DNA from 4 places in the Yersinia kristensenii genome. Region 1 is predicted to be linked to each of the others. Evidence: predicted binding sites of a transcription regulator. Region 1 holds the regulator's gene; each other region holds the start of a gene.

Region 1 (4,191 bases):
ACTGCGGCAGGCAAAACCCCCGAGCAAAAAGGCTAATGTTTGTGGAACATAACTCAAACCTATGGCATTCGGGCTATATCCCATATCGCCTAAAATGAAAGGTGAGCCGGTTAACCAGGCGAAAAAACCCGCGCTACATGCTGCAAACATCATCACGTTGCCGCTAAATACGGGGGATTTCAGCAACTGCCAGAAACTAATAGCACTTTTGCTTTTAAGCACGCTATCCGATACTACTTTTTTCCGTTCCTTAAGCAGTGCGGTCGGGATCAGCAGTAGCAGTGTAATCACCAACAAAACGACAAAAATTGACCGCCAACTGAAATGGTTTAATAACCACGCACCTAATAAAGGGGCCAGCGCGGGGGATAACGCCACTAAAGGCATTATGGTTGCAAACACTCGATTGACTTTGCTGCTGTGGTACCGATCTACCACCAATGCTTGCCAGCTCACGGCGGCAGAACAGACGCCCACCGCTTGAATAAAGCGCAGAACTAATAACTGTGTCGCCGTTTCAACCCATAAGATGCCCAGACAGCCAATGGCAAATAAACCTAATCCGACTAATAGTACCGGTTTGCGGCCTAATTTATCGGAAACAGGCCCCCAAATAAGCTGGGCGATAGCGAAACCAGCGAGAAAGATACTGAGGCTGGCACTGATGGAGCCAGCGGAGGTCTGTAGTTCTTGTTGCATAGCGCCAAAGGCAGGCAAATACATATCGGTGGCCAGGTACCCCAACATGCTCAAACCGGCCAGATAGAACATGAAACTGGAAGTCGTTTTCATTTTTTGTGTCTCATTATAATTTTGCAGGCAAAACTTTTATCATTGAAATTCCATTGCGGGGGGCATTCTAGCGGCGAGGTATTCTGTTGTGAAACGGTAATATTTGCGCCATGCTATCAAAAAAATTGATGGCAAATATTTAGTCTAGGGGAAGGGCAAAATATGTGGTCAGAATATTCATTGGATGTGGTCGATGCAGTTGCTCGCACCGGGAGTTTCAGCGCCGCAGCTCAAGAATTGCACCGCGTCCCGTCGGCGGTAAGTTATACCGTGCGCCAGTTGGAAGAGTGGCTGGCAGTGCCGTTATTTGTGCGGCGTCATCGGGACGTAGAATTGACGGAGGCGGGCAGGGTTTTTATCAAAGAAGCTAGAGATGTTATCAAAAAAATGAATGGCACACGGCGACAGTGCCAACAAGTGGCAAATGGTTGGCGTGGGCAACTCAATATCGTGGTCGATAAAATCGTCAAACCTCAGCGGAGCCGCCGGTTAGTATTGGATTTTTATCGCCATTTCCCCGATATCGAACTGCGGGTGCGTTATGAGGTATTTAACGGTGTCTGGGATGCACTGGCGGATGGACAAGCTGAAATGGCCATTGGAGCGACTCGCGCCATCCCGGTTGGCGGGCGATTTGTCTTCCGCGACATGGGCTTTTTAAGCTGGCATTGTGTCGTGAGCGTCAATCACCCCTTAGCTTACTTAACCGGGCCCCTTACTGATGACCAATTGCGGCCTTATCCCTCACTTTGTTTGGAGGATACTGCGCGAAATTTGCCGAAACGAGATACCTGGACCTTGGATAACCAACAGCGCTTAGTGGCACCGGATTGGGCCACGGGAATAGATTGTCTGTGTGCAGGATTATGTGTCGGAATGGTGCCCGCGCATATGGTATCGCCCTTGATTGAACAAGGGAAACTGGTGGCATTAACATTGGCCGAGCCACTTCCTGATAGCCCGTGTTGCTTGACGTGGGAGCAGAATAATCATTCGCCAGCCTTAGCATGGATGCTGGCGTATTTAGGTGACAGTGTCACACTTAATAATGAGTGGCTAAGAGATGATAATGACATGGGTAATGATTAAGCACGGCAGAATTAGTTGCCGGTAACAGGGCGCTACCGGCGGGCGAAGATTAGCGGCGATAATCGCGGAATGGGCCATCTGCCACCGATCGGCGTTCAACCAGTTTAGGATGTACTTCAATAGTTTGTGGGTCTTCGCGTTTACTGACAATGCGGTCGAGCAACATGGCAAAGGCGGTTTCCCCTAATCTCTCTTTGGGCTGATGAATCGTGGTCAGCGCCGGTGAGAAATAGCGTGCATTGCGCACATTATCATAACCGATCACTGAAATATCTTGTGGCACCCGCAGGCCCAATTCATCCGCCGCGCATATTGCACCCATTGCCATAATATCACCGCCACAGAATACGGCGGTCGGGCGGTGTTTTTGTGTCAGAATTTGGTGCATAGCTTTATAACCGGATTCTGGCTCAAAATCCCCCTGAACCACCCATTCGTCACGCAGCGGGATATTGGCTTCCTCCAGTGCCTTCAGAAAGCCCTGGTGGCGACCACCACCGGTATTTCGCGATAACTGACCGGGAATCGCCCCGATATCACGGTGACCGCGCTCAATAAGATAACGGCCAGCCAAATAACCTCCTTCGAATGCATTATCAATAATCGAGTCAGTAAAATCGCCACGGGCAGTACCCCAGTCCATCACAACCATTGGAATATTGCGATAATCTTCTAACATCCCCAGTAATTGTTCAGGATATTCAGAACACATCACCAATAATCCATCGACACGCTTTTGCGCCAGCATGGACAGATAGGCTTTTTGTTTATCCAGATTATTATGAGAATTACACAAAATCAGGGTGTAGCCTTTGCTATAACAGCTATTTTCAACTGCTTCGATTACCTCAGCAAAATAGGGTGCTTCACTGGATGTTGCCAACAAGCCAATTGATTTAGTGTGATTAACTTTCAAGCTGCGGGCCACAGCACTGGGCGAATAATGCAGCTCTTTAATGGCCGCCCACACAGCGGCCTTGGTATTTTCGGCGACGAAACGAGTTTTATTGATAACGTGCGAAACGGTGGTGGTAGACACACCCGCGTGTTTGGCCACATCTTTAATCGTTGCCATAAAAAGAATGACTCCTAAGCTCACCTGTTGCAGTAGGTAAGTATTATGTTAATCGTTTGCCTGTATGACTCGAACACCGCTCAGACAGAGACACAAGAGTAGGCTGGTAAGTTGAATCAGCAGGCTGTCTGAGAGGTTTTATTGGACATTATTAGTCGGCATACAGTTATGAACTGCGAATTTTGGCTGATCTGGAGGAAAAGTGAAAGAGGTAATCAAAGTTATAAAGTGCGTAATGAGCACAAGATTTTTTTTCTTAACTGTGGGAAAATGATTTAACGCACTAATTGTGTGCCTTTACCTTACTATACTTTAAATAATTCGAGTTGCAGGAAAGCGGCAAGTGAAAGGCAAATTGGTTGTAAACCATTTTGAACAGAGCTTGTGCTGACACGTAGGATGAGCCTCCGATACACTTACAGTGTAAGTGATTCGGGCGATTTAACGTAGTTAACGCAGATGCTACTTGAAATATGACCAAGTATAAAAATTAACCGGCTGAGGAGTTTTTATGGATACCAATCTGAAAATGTCGCTGATTACGACTGTTGGTGCGCTGGCGATGATTATTGCTTTTAGCTTCGTGGCGGTAATGAATTAATTAAACCACTTGCCGGTGTGAAGCCATTAGTAGGGCGGTTAAACCGCCCTTAATTATTTCTACTGATAATATCCACGCGTGTTGTCTTTCTGTTTGCGCTGTATCAGGCTAAATTTTTCTCAACGAAAGACCAATTTACTAAGGCCCAGAAGTTTTCCAGATATTTTGGTCGCGCATTACGATAATCAATATAGTAAGCGTGTTCCCACACATCCACAGTCAGCAGCGGCTTATCAGCCGTCGTCAGCGGTGTTGCCGCATTTGATGTACTGACAATCGCCAGTGCGCCATCCGCTTTTTTGACCAGCCACGTCCAGCCTGCGCCAAAGTTTTTCACCGCCGCATCAGTAAACTGTGCTTTAAATTCAGCGAAAGAACCAAAGGATTGATTAATGGCATCGGCAACTTTGCCGGTAGGTTCGCCGCCACCATTCGGTGATAAACAGTGCCAGTAAAAGGTGTGGTTCCAGACTTGGGCTGCATTATTAAAGACACCGCCACTGGAAGTTTTAATAATCTCTTCCAAGGATTTACCTGCAAACTCAGTATCCTTAATCAGATTATTGAGGTTGACCACATAAGTGTTGTGGTGCTTGCCGTAATGGTATTCCAGCGTTTCAGCAGAAATGTGCGG
Region 2 (4,191 bases), 3.6 Mb from region 1:
CACCCCTTGTGCTAATAGCTGGCGACCGGCAAATTGCATAAAAGCGAGTGGGCCGCAGAAGTAATAATGTCGATTGGGATCGGCTGCCAGCCATTGATGTGAACTGAGGTCCATCAAACCTTCACTGTGATAATCCTCCCCGCGCTTATCCTGCTCTGTTGGTTCGCGATACCACACATGGCGGCTGATATTGGGCATAGTGTTTGCTATCGCGGCAACTTCCTCGGCAAATGCATGAACTCGCCCATTTTCAGCCGCATGTAACCAATGTATTGGCGCGGAATGCTGCTGTTTATGCAGGGTATTGAGCATACTTAACATTGGGGTTTGGCCTACACCGGCAGAAATTAGCGCCACGGGTGTTTCTGGGGGTATATCCAGGAAAAAATCACCCCGAGGGGGCGCGATGCGAACACTGTCCCCCTCGTTCAATTCACGGTGCAAATAGTTTGAAACCGTTCCTTGTTCTTCGCGTTTCACCGCAATACGGTAGGTTTTTCCGTTAGGGGCCGCAGTCAGGGAATATTGGCGGATTTCCTGATATTCAAGCCGCTCATCTTCGATATATATGCCCAAATATTGGCCCGGTTTGAAATCCAACACCTGACCACCGTCTTCTGGCGCTAATACAAAGCTGCTAATCACTTCGCTCTGTCTCTCTTTTTTGATGATGCGGAAACGGCGCAAGGTTCGCCATCCACCGGTTGCAGACTCACCCTGTTGATAAATCTGACTTTCTCGCGTAATAAACACATCAGCCAGCACCCCATAAGCTTTACCCCAGGCATCTAATACTTCTTGGCCCGGAGAGAGCAGCTCATCCAGTGTGTTTATCAGATGATGGCCGACTATTGAATAATGCTCGGGCTGAATGTTTAGGCTGGTGTGTTTCTGGGCAATACGTTCAACTGCGGGCAATAAAGCGGCCAGATTTTCAAGATTTGCCGCATAAGCGCAAATGGCGTTGAACAGGGCTTCGCGTTGATCGCCATTAAACTGATTGCTCATATTGAAAATGTGTTTGAGTTCAGGATTATGCTCGAACATACGGTCATAGAAATGTGCCGTGAGCTTGGGGCCGGTGGCGGCCAGTAATGGAATAGTGGATTTAACAGTAGCGATGGTGTGGTTATCCAGCATGCGGTGCTCCTTAAAGATTTATCCCCTGCGTCCTGACTGAAATGCCGATGACTTGGGTGTTATTAGTGTGCAAATTAATACATGTATTTTAAATGCATCTTATAGTGTGCCCTTTAATTTGTAAATGCACATTTCCCTTACCAGAGATGACTCCGCAGTGTCAGTTCACAGAATGTGAAAAAATCACATAATGAATATGAGGATAATTCCGTTGCATTGAATGAAGTCTGAACAGGTCAAAGCCTTACGCAGTCTGGAGCCAATCGTTTGCGTAAAAACCTCTGTCAAGACCTATCTTAACGGGGGGGAAACAGTTTACACTGTGTCATAAAGCCCAGAAGGGCAGTCCACCAGATCTATTTTGTTAGCTAAGTCAGGAGAGCCGGATGTTAAAGCGTGAAATGAACATTGCCGATTATGATGCAGATCTATGGCGTGCAATGGAGCAAGAAGTGGTGCGCCAGGAAGAGCACATTGAGCTGATTGCCTCTGAGAACTACACCAGCCCGCGTGTTATGCAAGCACAAGGTTCTCAGTTGACCAACAAATATGCTGAAGGCTATCCGGGCAAGCGTTACTACGGTGGCTGTGAGTATGTTGATATTGTTGAGCAACTGGCAATTGATCGTGCAAAAGAGTTGTTTGGCGCTGATTACGCCAACGTCCAGCCGCATTCCGGTTCTCAGGCGAACGTGGCGGTTTACTCTGCATTGCTGCAACCGGGCGACACTGTTCTGGGGATGAATCTGGCACACGGCGGCCACTTGACCCACGGTTCACCGGTTAACTTTTCCGGTAAATTGTACAATATCGTTCCTTACGGTATCGACGAGTCGGGCAAAATTGATTATGAAGATATGGCGCGTCAGGCCGAAATTCATAAACCAAAAATGATCATCGGGGGCTTCTCTGCCTATTCCGGTATTGTTGACTGGGCAAAAATGCGCGAAATCGCCGACAGCATCGGCGCATGGTTCTTTGTGGATATGGCACACGTCGCCGGTCTGGTGGCTGCGGGCGTTTATCCTAACCCAGTTCCACATGCACACGTTGTGACCACCACTACGCACAAAACATTGGCTGGCCCACGCGGCGGTTTGATTTTGGCGAAAGGTGGCGACGAAGATCTGTATAAAAAACTGAACTCTTCTGTGTTCCCAGCGAACCAGGGCGGCCCACTGATGCACGTTATCGCGGGCAAAGCGGTAGCGCTGAAAGAAGCTATGGAACCTGAGTTCAAGGTTTACCAGCAACAAGTGGCTAAGAACGCCAAAGCCATGGTGGCGGTTTTCCTGGAGCGCGGCTATAAAGTGGTTTCCGGCGGTACAGATAACCACCTGTTCCTGCTTGATTTGGTTGATAAAAACATCACCGGTAAAGATGCCGATGCTGCTTTGGGCCGTGCCAATATCACCGTGAACAAAAATAGTGTGCCAAATGATCCGAAAAGCCCATTTGTCACTTCAGGTGTGCGTATCGGCAGCCCGGCTATTACTCGCCGTGGCTTCAAAGAAGAAGAATCTCGCGAACTGGCTGGCTGGATGTGTGATGTGTTGGATAACATCACCGATGAAGCGACTATCGAACGTATCAAACAGAAAGTTCTGGCTATCTGCGCCCGTTTCCCGGTTTACGCATAATTTCGGCCGATTGAATTTTTCTAATAAAACCCGCGCAATGCGGGTTTTTTGTTATTAACGTTATGTAAATGTGAAGCTAATCTCAAATTACATGTTTACCTAATGACAAAGTTGCTAGCAGGCGGGGCCTCTGTCACAGTGACCGGCTGACCTCGGAGGGATTCATGGTATTGCAATCAACACGTTGGCTGTCGCTCAGCTATTTCACCTATTTCTTTTCTTATGGGATTTTCCTGCCTTTCTGGGGCATTTGGTTACAAGGGGAAGGGATACCGCCTGAAACCATTGGTATTTTGTTGGGCGCTGGATTAATTTCCCGCTTTCTCGGTAGCTTGATTATTGCTCCCAGTGTTAAAGATCCTTCCCATCTGGTGACGGCAATCCGCATTCTGGCGCTCCTGACATTGGCCTTCGCCGTGGGTTTTTGGTTTGGTAATGGTTGGGCTTGGCTAATGGTGATTATTGCCGGTTTTAACCTGTTTTTTGGCCCCTTAGTGCCACTGACCGATGCGCTGGCGGCGACCTGGCAAAAACAGATAACCATGGATTACGGCAAAGTCCGGCTCTGGGGATCGCTGGCGTTTGTTATTGGTTCTGCATTGACCGGTAAACTGGTCTCTGTTTGGGGCCATCCGGCGATTCTTTACAGCTTGCTGTTCGGCGTTTCAGCCATGTTACTGGGAGCATTGCTGAAACCGAGTGTGATGCCGCAGGGCGAGGTTAAACACCGCAATGTCGCCGCCACTGACTGGAAAGTGCTGCTTTCTGAGCCGCAGGTATGGCGTTTTTTGCTGTGTGTGACTCTCTTGCAAGGCGCACATGCCGGATATTACAGTTTCAGTTCTATTTACTGGAAAGAGGCCGGTTATTCTGCCGCCACCATTGGCTATTTATGGTCTTTGGGGGTGGTGGCTGAGATCCTGGTATTTGCATTCAGCAATGTCCTTTTCCGCCGCTGGACTGCCCGCAGCCTGTTATTGCTTTCCGCTGTGAGTGGCATTATCCGTTGGAGCTTGATGGCTTCCACCACGGATCTGTCGTGGCTTATTCTGATTCAAATCCTGCATTGTGGCTCATTTACTGTTTGCCATTTGGCTGCGATGCGCTTTATTGCCGCCCGACGCGGGGCTGATGTGATTCGTTTGCAGTCGGTTTATTCTGCACTGGCGATGGGCGGAGGAATCGCGGTGATGACTATTATCTCGGGTTTCCTGTTCGAACATTATCAGGGCGGTGTTTTCTGGGTGATGGCATTGATAGTGATTCCGGTGCTGTTTATTCGTCCTCGGGTGGTTGCAAACCCGGAAGATCTTGCCCGTTAGGGCAAACCTAATAGGCGGCATAACTGCTGATTTTGTTGCGCGCTCATGGGTAATAATACCTGAATCAGCGGAGGGGTTGATTCAGGTTG
Region 3 (4,191 bases), 1.1 Mb from region 1:
CGGCCCCCAAGGTGATTCCCAGCTAGGTTCGCCGGGTTTGGACATTTTCCACAGCACGAAATCCATCGGGTTGCGTTTAACATCAGCCACTTCAACTCGCGCCCCCGCTTGCAACTGGTCCAGATCTTGACGAGATAACAAACCGTAATCTGGATCACTCTCAACAGAGAACATAACATCCCCATTGGCAGCCACGTAAGCATGCTCGCGGGCGATCAAACGCTCGGTCAGCTCAATAATTTCGGGGATGTGATGGGTAGCGCGCGGCTCTAAATCTGGGCGTTTGAGGTTCAATGCATCAAAATCTTTGTGCATTTCAGCCAACATCCGCGTAGTCAGTTGCTCGCAGGTTTCATTGTTTTCAATGGCCCGTTTAATAATTTTATCGTCAACGTCAGTGACATTGCGGACGTACGTCAAAGAATACCCTAAATAACGCAAATAACGCGCAACAACGTCGAAAGCGACAAAAGTACGCCCATGCCCAATGTGACACAGGTCATAAATGGTGATCCCGCATACATACATACCTATTTTACCGGCATGAATAGGCTTGAATTCCTCTTTTTGGCGACTCAGTGTATTAAAAATCTTTAGCATCGGGACATTCCGTGGTTTTTGTTTTTGCGATACGCATGGTTTAACAAGATATCATCAGATTATGCGGTAAATTTGCCTTCGATACAGCACTTTTTCGCACATCTTGCCGGCGTTTCGAATGCTGACTCAATCCCGCAGATATGATATAAGAGCCGTCTAAAGAGTTACGACTCATTTGTGAATACACTTATTACACTAGCGGGAACATTATTATGGTCACTTTTCATACTAATCACGGCGATATCGTCATCAACACCTTCGCGGATAAAGCGCCAGCTACTGTTGAAAATTTCCTGAACTACTGCCGTAAAGGTTTCTATGATAACACTATTTTCCACCGTGTTATCGATGGCTTCATGATCCAGGGCGGTGGTTTTGAGCCGGGCATGAACCAGAAAACAACGGATGCCCCTATCAAGAACGAAGCCAACAACGGTCTGAAAAATACCCGTGGCACCTTGGCAATGGCGCGTACCAACGATCCACACTCTGCTACTGCTCAGTTCTTTATTAACGTTGCAGACAATGACTTCCTTAACTTCCGTTCAGAGCGCCCAGATGGTTGGGGTTACTGCGTGTTCGCTGAAGTGACTGACGGCTTGGACGTGGTTGATAAAATCAAAAACGTCGCGACTGGCCGCAGCGGTATGCATCAAGATGTGCCAAAAGAAGATGTGATCATTCAAAGCGTTACTGTTAGCGAGTAATAACGGCTTAATGAGCACGCTTTTTATTGCAGATTTGCATCTTAGCGTTCAGGAACCGGCAATCACTGCCGGTTTCCTGCATTTTATACAGCGTGATGCTATTCATGCTGATGCATTATATATCCTGGGCGATTTATTCGAATCCTGGATTGGTGACGATGATCCCGAGCCGCTGTATCGGCAAGTTGCTACTGCGTTAAAATCACTCCAGCAACAGGGCGTGCCCTGCTACTTTATTCACGGTAACCGCGATTTTTTGCTGGGCAAACGCTTTGCGCTTGAAAGTGGTATGATCTTGCTGCCGGAAGAGAAAGTTGTTGAGTTGTATGGCCGTAAAATCGTTATTTTACATGGCGATACCCTGTGTACTGATGATGCCGACTATCAGCATTTTCGCCGCCGAGTACACAATCCCCTGATCCAAAAGCTCTTTCTGTGGCTACCGCTGCGTTTTCGCTTACGCATTGCTGCTTATATGCGCAATCAAAGCCAACAAAATAATAGCGGTAAATCGCAACTGATTATGGATGTCAATCCACACGCGGTGGTTGAGACTTTCGAGCGAAATAATGTCAGTTGGATGATTCATGGGCATACCCACCGTCCTGCGGTTCATATTGTCGAATTAGCGGCGGAAACGGCACACCGGCTGGTTTTAGGTGCCTGGCATGTTGAGGGCTCAATGGTTAAAGTCACGGCTGATAGTGTTGAATTGATTAAATTCCCGTTTTAACCTTCCCGCTGCACCCCATAAACTGCGATAAAAAACTGATAAAACCCACTAAAAGCCGCTACGCAACCGTTTTCCTCGCCTTTGGCTCATGATATGCTCTACGCCCTCTCCGCCAGCCATGATTGAAATAAGATCATTCTGGCCGACGCTTGCGCAATCACAGGAGCTTTACACTCATGGGAGCTAACCTCGATTCGGCTTATCCAGCCGGGGTTAAAATCGCTATCGTAATGGGGTCCAAGAGTGACTGGGCCACCATGCAGTTCGCCGCCGACGTGCTCACCACGCTCAATGTCCCGTTTCATGTCGAGGTGGTTTCTGCCCACCGCACCCCCGATAAACTGTTCAGTTTTGCTGAACAAGCCGACGCGAATGGCTTACATGTCATTATTGCAGGCGCGGGCGGTGCTGCTCACCTGCCAGGTATGCTGGCGGCCAAAACACTGGTGCCGGTTTTAGGTGTGCCGGTACAAAGTGCGGCATTAAGCGGCGTCGATAGTCTCTATTCCATTGTGCAGATGCCACGGGGTATTCCGGTGGGGACGCTGGCTATTGGTAAAGCTGGGGCGGCGAATGCTGCATTGCTGGCGGCGCAAATACTGGCGCTGCATGATGTTGAATTGGCTGCACGTTTAGCGGATTGGCGTAAGAACCAAACTGACGAAGTGTTGGATAATCCCGATCCGAGGGATGAAGCATGAAACCCGTTTGCGTATTAGGCAATGGTCAGTTGGGGCGCATGTTGCGTCAAGCTGGTGAGCCGCTGGGTATTGCTGTTTATCCGGTGGGTTTAGATGCCGAGCCAGAAGCCGTGCCTTATCAGCACAGTGTGATTACTGCCGAGATTGAGCGCTGGCCAGAAACGGCTTTAACCCGCGAACTCGCCACCCACACCGCTTTCGTTAACCGCGATATTTTCCCACGTTTGGCTGATCGTCTGACGCAAAAGCAATTGCTCGATAGCCTGAATCTCGCCACCGCGCCATGGCAATTGCTGGCCAGCAAGAGTGAATGGCCGCAAATTTTCACCACACTGGGTGAGTTAGCCATCGTGAAACGTCGGGTCGGCGGTTATGACGGTCGTGGTCAGTGGCGTTTACGCGCCGGTGAGCAAGAGTGTTTGCCAACCGATGCTTACGGCGAATGTATTGTCGAGCAGGGGATTAACTTTTCCGGCGAGGTTTCACTGGTCGGTGCGCGCAGCCATCAAGGCCAATCAGTCTTTTATCCACTGACCCATAATCTTCATGAAGAGGGCATTTTGCGTATGAGCGTGGCATTGCCACGGCCCAATCGCAAACTACAGCAGCAAGCAGAAAAAATGCTGTCTGCAATCATGGATGAGCTGAATTATGTGGGTGTAATGGCGATGGAATGTTTTATCGTCGACGACAGTTTATTAATCAATGAGCTGGCACCGCGAGTACATAACAGTGGTCACTGGACACAAAATGGGGCGTCTATCAGCCAGTTTGAGCTGCATCTGCGGGCTATTTTGGATTTACCGCTACCCAAGCCGGTGGTAAATACTCCCTCCGCGATGGTCAATCTGATTGGCACGCCAGTGAATATCACGTGGCTGTCACTGCCCTTGGTGCATCTGCATTGGTATGAAAAAGAAGTGCGCGAAGGCCGCAAAGTGGGCCATTTGAATTTAAATGATCCCGATGGCGCAGCATTAAGTGCGGCCCTGACGGCATTAGCACCTTTGCTACCCGCGGAATACCAAAACGCTCTGCGTTGGGCGCAAGCTAAGCTGTAGCTAACTTCGATCAATACCCAAAGTAATTGGCATTGCAGCCAGGCGGCAAACGAGCGAATCCCGATGAGCTGACACAAGTCAGTGATTCGGGTGAACGAGAGCCGCCAACAACGCTGCAACGTCAAGTAAGAAGGGTATTCCGCCCCTGCAACAACCGCGCCCCCAACCAACCACCGCACAGTGACAGCAACAGTGCTGCCGCCAGTGGCAATAACCACCACATCATCCAGTTAGGTTGCCACGGGAAATCAAACACTAAGCGCTGCAATGCCCAAAGTGCCGCTTCTGCTCCAATGGCAGCCGCCATACCTGCCACCAGCCCCAGCAATGCAAATTCCCACCACAATGTGCCGCGCAGTAAGCGTTTACTTGCACCAAGTGTCCGGTAA
Region 4 (4,191 bases), 2.0 Mb from region 1:
AAATCTATCGTCTGGCTTTGTTCTGGCTGGTGGGTTTTATTGGGATGCGCGCTGGCGTTTTTTTTCTCACCAAGGATCAGTTCTACGTCTAAAAGTTGTAATACTTTAAAAAGCCGTTCAACACTGGCCGAGGCGGGATCAGCTTCAAGCTTTGCATAGGACTGCTGGGTGATACCTAACAGTTGTGCCAGGCTGGCCTGAGTCAGCCCTTTATTTTTTCGAAAACCAATCAACGTAGGGCGTAATTGACTCAAAATTTTAATGGGATAGTCCATCAAGACCTCTCAGCAGAGAATGGTGCGCAATAGCAAAATACAGCGTCTAAACTGTAATTCCATAATACAGCTAATAAGTTGTAAAAGTAAAATACAGGCTATAAGTTGTAAATAATAAATACAGCTTTTAGGTTGTTATTGTAAGTTACAACCTAAAGGCTGTTTTTATGCCTATATCAGAATAAATAGCGTTATCGGGCACTCGACTATAATAACTTCTGTACCGTTATAACTTTCTCGGTCATTCATCATATGGGGCTTGGTTATGGTCATTGTTCACCATCTGAATAATTCACGTTCGCAACGAATCTTGTGGATGCTGGAAGAGTTACAAGTTCCCTATGAGTTGAAGCGCTATCAGCGCGACCCCGGCAGCTTGTTGGCTCCGCCTGAGCTGAAAAAAATCCATCCATTGGGGAAATCGCCAGTGATTACTGATGGCGACCTGACGCTGGCGGAATCAGGAGCCATTATCGAGTATTTACAGGAAACCTATGATGCACAGGGCTTATTTAAGCCTACCGGCCATTATGATCGCCAACAATTCCGCTACTGGATGCATTATGCTGAAGGGTCATTGATGCCGTTGCTGGTGATGAAACTTATTTTCAGCCGCTTCGGTGGGCCACCAGTGCCGTGGATTATTCGCCCAGTAGCCAAGGCATTGGGTGATGGGGTACAAAAAAGTTATCTGAATAAGCAAATCGCCACTCATCGCGATTATCTGGAACAACATTTAACACAGAATCAATGGTTTGCAGGCAGTGATTTTAGTGCCGCCGATATTCAGATGAGTTTTCCTATTGAGGCAATCAACACCCGCAATGGGCTTGAGGGCTTCCCGAAACTGCAAGATTTCTTGGCGCGAATCCATCAGCGCCCGGCTTATCAGCAGGCGATTGAAAAGGGCGGTGCTTTCAAATTAGCAAACTGATAAATTTATCAACAGTTACGCCAGAAAACGGGTGTGAGGCCGCTCACACTTTGGTTTCCCGCCAGAATAGATGTTCCCAGACAAATTAATGTAAGAAAATGCATTAAATATTGCTTTCTGGTGTTGATTAGTCGCCATAAATAGCTAGATAATCGTTTGCCTTACAATAAGGCTATTTTATTTGCCATTTTGAACTTGGGCAGTGCTAAAAATCCTCACGTACCGAGTGTACGCTCCGGTTTTTGCGCGCTGGCCGCGTCCAAACTGCCTGCAACAATGACGCTTATTGTAGTTTTTCTTCGATTTTTTTCAGTCATGCGTGTTTCCAGCTAATCGTTTGCTATTTTCTCCGTCATATCGGCGTTGGGGGAATTGACGAGTTAATCGGCAGGGACGGAAACGATTACGTTTGGAAAGGACGCGGGCTTGTTGACTACTTTAAAATGACACACAGGGGACATAACCATGTCTAGCACCAATCCTCAGGCGAACCAGGCAGTCAAGCCAAAAGGTTCGCTTGATGCGTTTTTCAAGCTTAGTGAACGTGGTAGTAATGTGCGCCAGGAAGTGCTGGCCGGTCTGACGACTTTTCTTGCCATGGTCTATTCGGTCATTGTTGTGCCGAGCATGTTGGGTAAAGCGGGCTTCCCCCCAACCGCAGTGTTTGTTGCTACCTGTCTGGTGGCTGGCTTGGGTTCTTTGCTGATGGGCTTGTGGGCTAATTTGCCCATGGCCATTGGCTGCGCCATCTCATTGACGGCGTTTACCGCATTTAGCTTGGTATTGGGCCAGCACATCAGTATTCCTGTCGCCTTGGGCGCGGTATTCCTGATGGGCGTGCTGTTTACTATTATCTCCGTCACCGGTATTCGCTCGTGGATATTGCGTAACTTGCCGATGGGCGTAGCACATGGCACCGGCATTGGTATTGGCTTGTTTTTGCTGCTGATTGCGGCAAACGGTGTCGGCCTGGTCATCAAAAACCCTATAGAAGGTTTGCCAGTCGCGCTAGGTGCTTTTACTTCTTTCCCGGTCATTATGACGTTATTGGGCTTGGCGGTGATTTTCGGTTTGGAAAAACTGCGGGTACCGGGCGGCATTCTGTTGGTGATTATCGCCATCTCAGTTATCGGCCTGATTTTTGATCCAAGTGTGACTTATCAAGGGCTGTTCGCCATGCCAAGTCTGGCAGATGCTAACGGTAACTCATTGATTTTCAGTCTTGATATCATGGGCGCACTGAATCCTGTGGTGCTGCCAAGTGTGTTGGCGCTGGTGATGACGGCGGTCTTTGATGCTACTGGCACCATTCGCGCGGTCGCCGGGCAAGCCAACTTGCTGGATAAAGACGGCCAGATTATCAGTGGCGGCAAAGCGCTGACCTCTGACTCCGTCAGCAGCATCTTCGCCGGTTTGGTCGGTGCAGCACCGGCAGCGGTTTACATTGAATCTGCGGCGGGCACGGCGGCGGGTGGCAAAACTGGCCTGACCGCCACTGTCGTCGGTATCCTATTCTTGCTGATTTTGTTCCTCTCGCCGCTTTCCTATTTGGTTCCAGTTTATGCGACGGCTCCGGCGCTGATGTATGTCGGTTTGTTGATGCTGAGCAACGTCGCCAAATTGGATTTCGAAGATTTCGTTGATGCGATGTCTGGCCTGCTCTGCGCAGTGTTTATCGTGCTGACGTGTAATATCGTCACCGGCATTATGCTGGGCTTCAGTTCACTGGTAATCGGCCGTATTTTCTCTGGTGAATGGCGTAAATTGAATCTTGGCACCGTGATTATCGCGGTTGCGCTGGTGGCCTTCTATGCTGGCGGCTGGGCAATCTAAGTTGTGAATCTTTGCTGGCATCGGGATGAGTATGTTCCCGATGCCACTCTCCTTTTTAATATCCCTACTGTCTTTGTTTTTCTTGCCTTCAGTTAGCGATTTTTTTCCCCATTCCGCAACAAATTGATCTACTATCAAAAGCTACGCTCCGGCCCTGTCTATGGGGGGAGGCGGTCAGGTTTCAAGTTGAGTTGAGTTGAGTCTAAGGAAAGCATGGAAATCTTTTTTACAATCCTCATCCTGATTTTGGTGGTATCGCTTTCCGGCGTTGTCACTCGGATGTTGCCGTTTCAAATCCCCCTCCCATTGATGCAGATTGTTTGTGGTGCCTTATTGGCATTTCCCCACTTTGGTTTGCATGTTGATTTCGACCCGGAATTATTCTTGGTGCTGTTTATTCCGCCGCTGTTATTTGCTGACGGCTGGAAAACACCAACGCGCGAGTTTATCCATCACGGGCGGGAAATATTTGGTCTGGCCCTGGCTTTAGTGTTGGTCACAGTGGTGGGTGTCGGCTACCTGATTTACTGGATGGTGCCGGGTATTCCGCTGGTCGCCGCTTTTGCGCTAGCGGCGGTATTGTCGCCAACTGATGCGGTGGCGTTGTCCGGTATTGTGGGGAAAGGGCGCATACCTAAATCAATTATGGGCGTCCTGGAAGGGGAGGCATTGATGAATGATGCTTCCGGTCTGGTGGCGCTGAAATTTGCCATTGCCGTGGCGATGGGCACCATGGTGTTTACGGTTTCTGGCGCGACGTTAGAATTCCTGAAAGTGGCGATTGGTGGCCTGTTGGCCGGTGTGGCCGTCACTTGGCTATACAGTAAATCGCTGCGTTTGATGAGCCGCTGGAGTGGTGATGATCCGGCAACACAAATCGTCCTGCTGCTGTTGTTGCCGTTTGCCTCTTACTTGATTGCCGAACATATTGGCGTTTCCGGTATTTTGGCCGCAGTGGCGGCGGGGATGACCATCAGCCAATCTGGCGTGATTCGTAACGCACCACTGACCATGCGATTACGCGCCGACAGTGTATGGTCGATGTTAGAATTCGTGTTTAACGGCATGGTGTTTATCCTGCTGGGCCTACAGTTACCGGGCATTCTGGAAACCTCGATTGTGCAGGCCGAACTGGACCCGACGATCCAA

The links. Region 1 encodes PurR, which represses purine synthesis genes. Its sites were predicted from a motif close to CANGCAAACGTTTGCNTG; they were not measured.
Region 2: glyA (serine hydroxymethyltransferase) is a predicted target of PurR. The motif match lies at 1,397-1,414, and genes of this name have one in related genera.
Region 3: purE (5-(carboxyamino)imidazole ribonucleotide mutase) is a predicted target of PurR. The motif match lies at 2,100-2,117, and genes of this name have one in related genera.
Region 4: DX162_RS07875 (NCS2 family permease) is a predicted target of PurR. The motif match lies at 1,602-1,619, and genes of this name have one in related genera.

The regions. Positions count from the first base shown of each region.
Region 1 covers NZ_UHIY01000001.1:3,722,844-3,727,034, reverse strand. The annotation lists gene punC (purine nucleoside transporter PunC) at 1-792, opposite strand, end outside; gene punR (DNA-binding transcriptional activator PunR) at 955-1,881, shown strand; gene purR (HTH-type transcriptional repressor PurR) at 1,931-2,956, opposite strand; gene cydH (cytochrome bd-I oxidase subunit CydH) at 3,468-3,557, shown strand; gene sodB (superoxide dismutase [Fe]) at 3,661-4,191, opposite strand, start outside.
Region 2 covers NZ_UHIY01000001.1:128,622-132,812, reverse strand. The annotation lists gene hmpA (NO-inducible flavohemoprotein) at 1-1,140, opposite strand, end outside; gene glyA (serine hydroxymethyltransferase) at 1,527-2,780, shown strand; gene DX162_RS00545 (3-phenylpropionate MFS transporter) at 2,945-4,102, shown strand; gene csiE (stationary phase inducible protein CsiE) at 4,099-4,191, opposite strand, start outside.
Region 3 covers NZ_UHIY01000001.1:2,639,428-2,643,618, reverse strand. The annotation lists gene cysS (cysteine--tRNA ligase) at 1-600, opposite strand, end outside; gene ppiB (peptidylprolyl isomerase B) at 813-1,307, shown strand; gene DX162_RS12000 (UDP-2,3-diacylglucosamine diphosphatase) at 1,318-2,040, shown strand; gene purE (5-(carboxyamino)imidazole ribonucleotide mutase) at 2,217-2,741, shown strand; gene purK (5-(carboxyamino)imidazole ribonucleotide synthase) at 2,738-3,802, shown strand; gene ybbP (putative ABC transporter permease subunit YbbP) at 3,924-4,191, opposite strand, start outside.
Region 4 covers NZ_UHIY01000001.1:1,710,819-1,715,009, forward strand. The annotation lists gene DX162_RS07860 (helix-turn-helix transcriptional regulator) at 1-275, opposite strand, end outside; gene DX162_RS07865 (glutathione S-transferase family protein) at 541-1,209, shown strand; gene DX162_RS07875 (NCS2 family permease) at 1,675-3,042, shown strand; gene DX162_RS07880 (Na+/H+ antiporter) at 3,256-4,191, shown strand, end outside.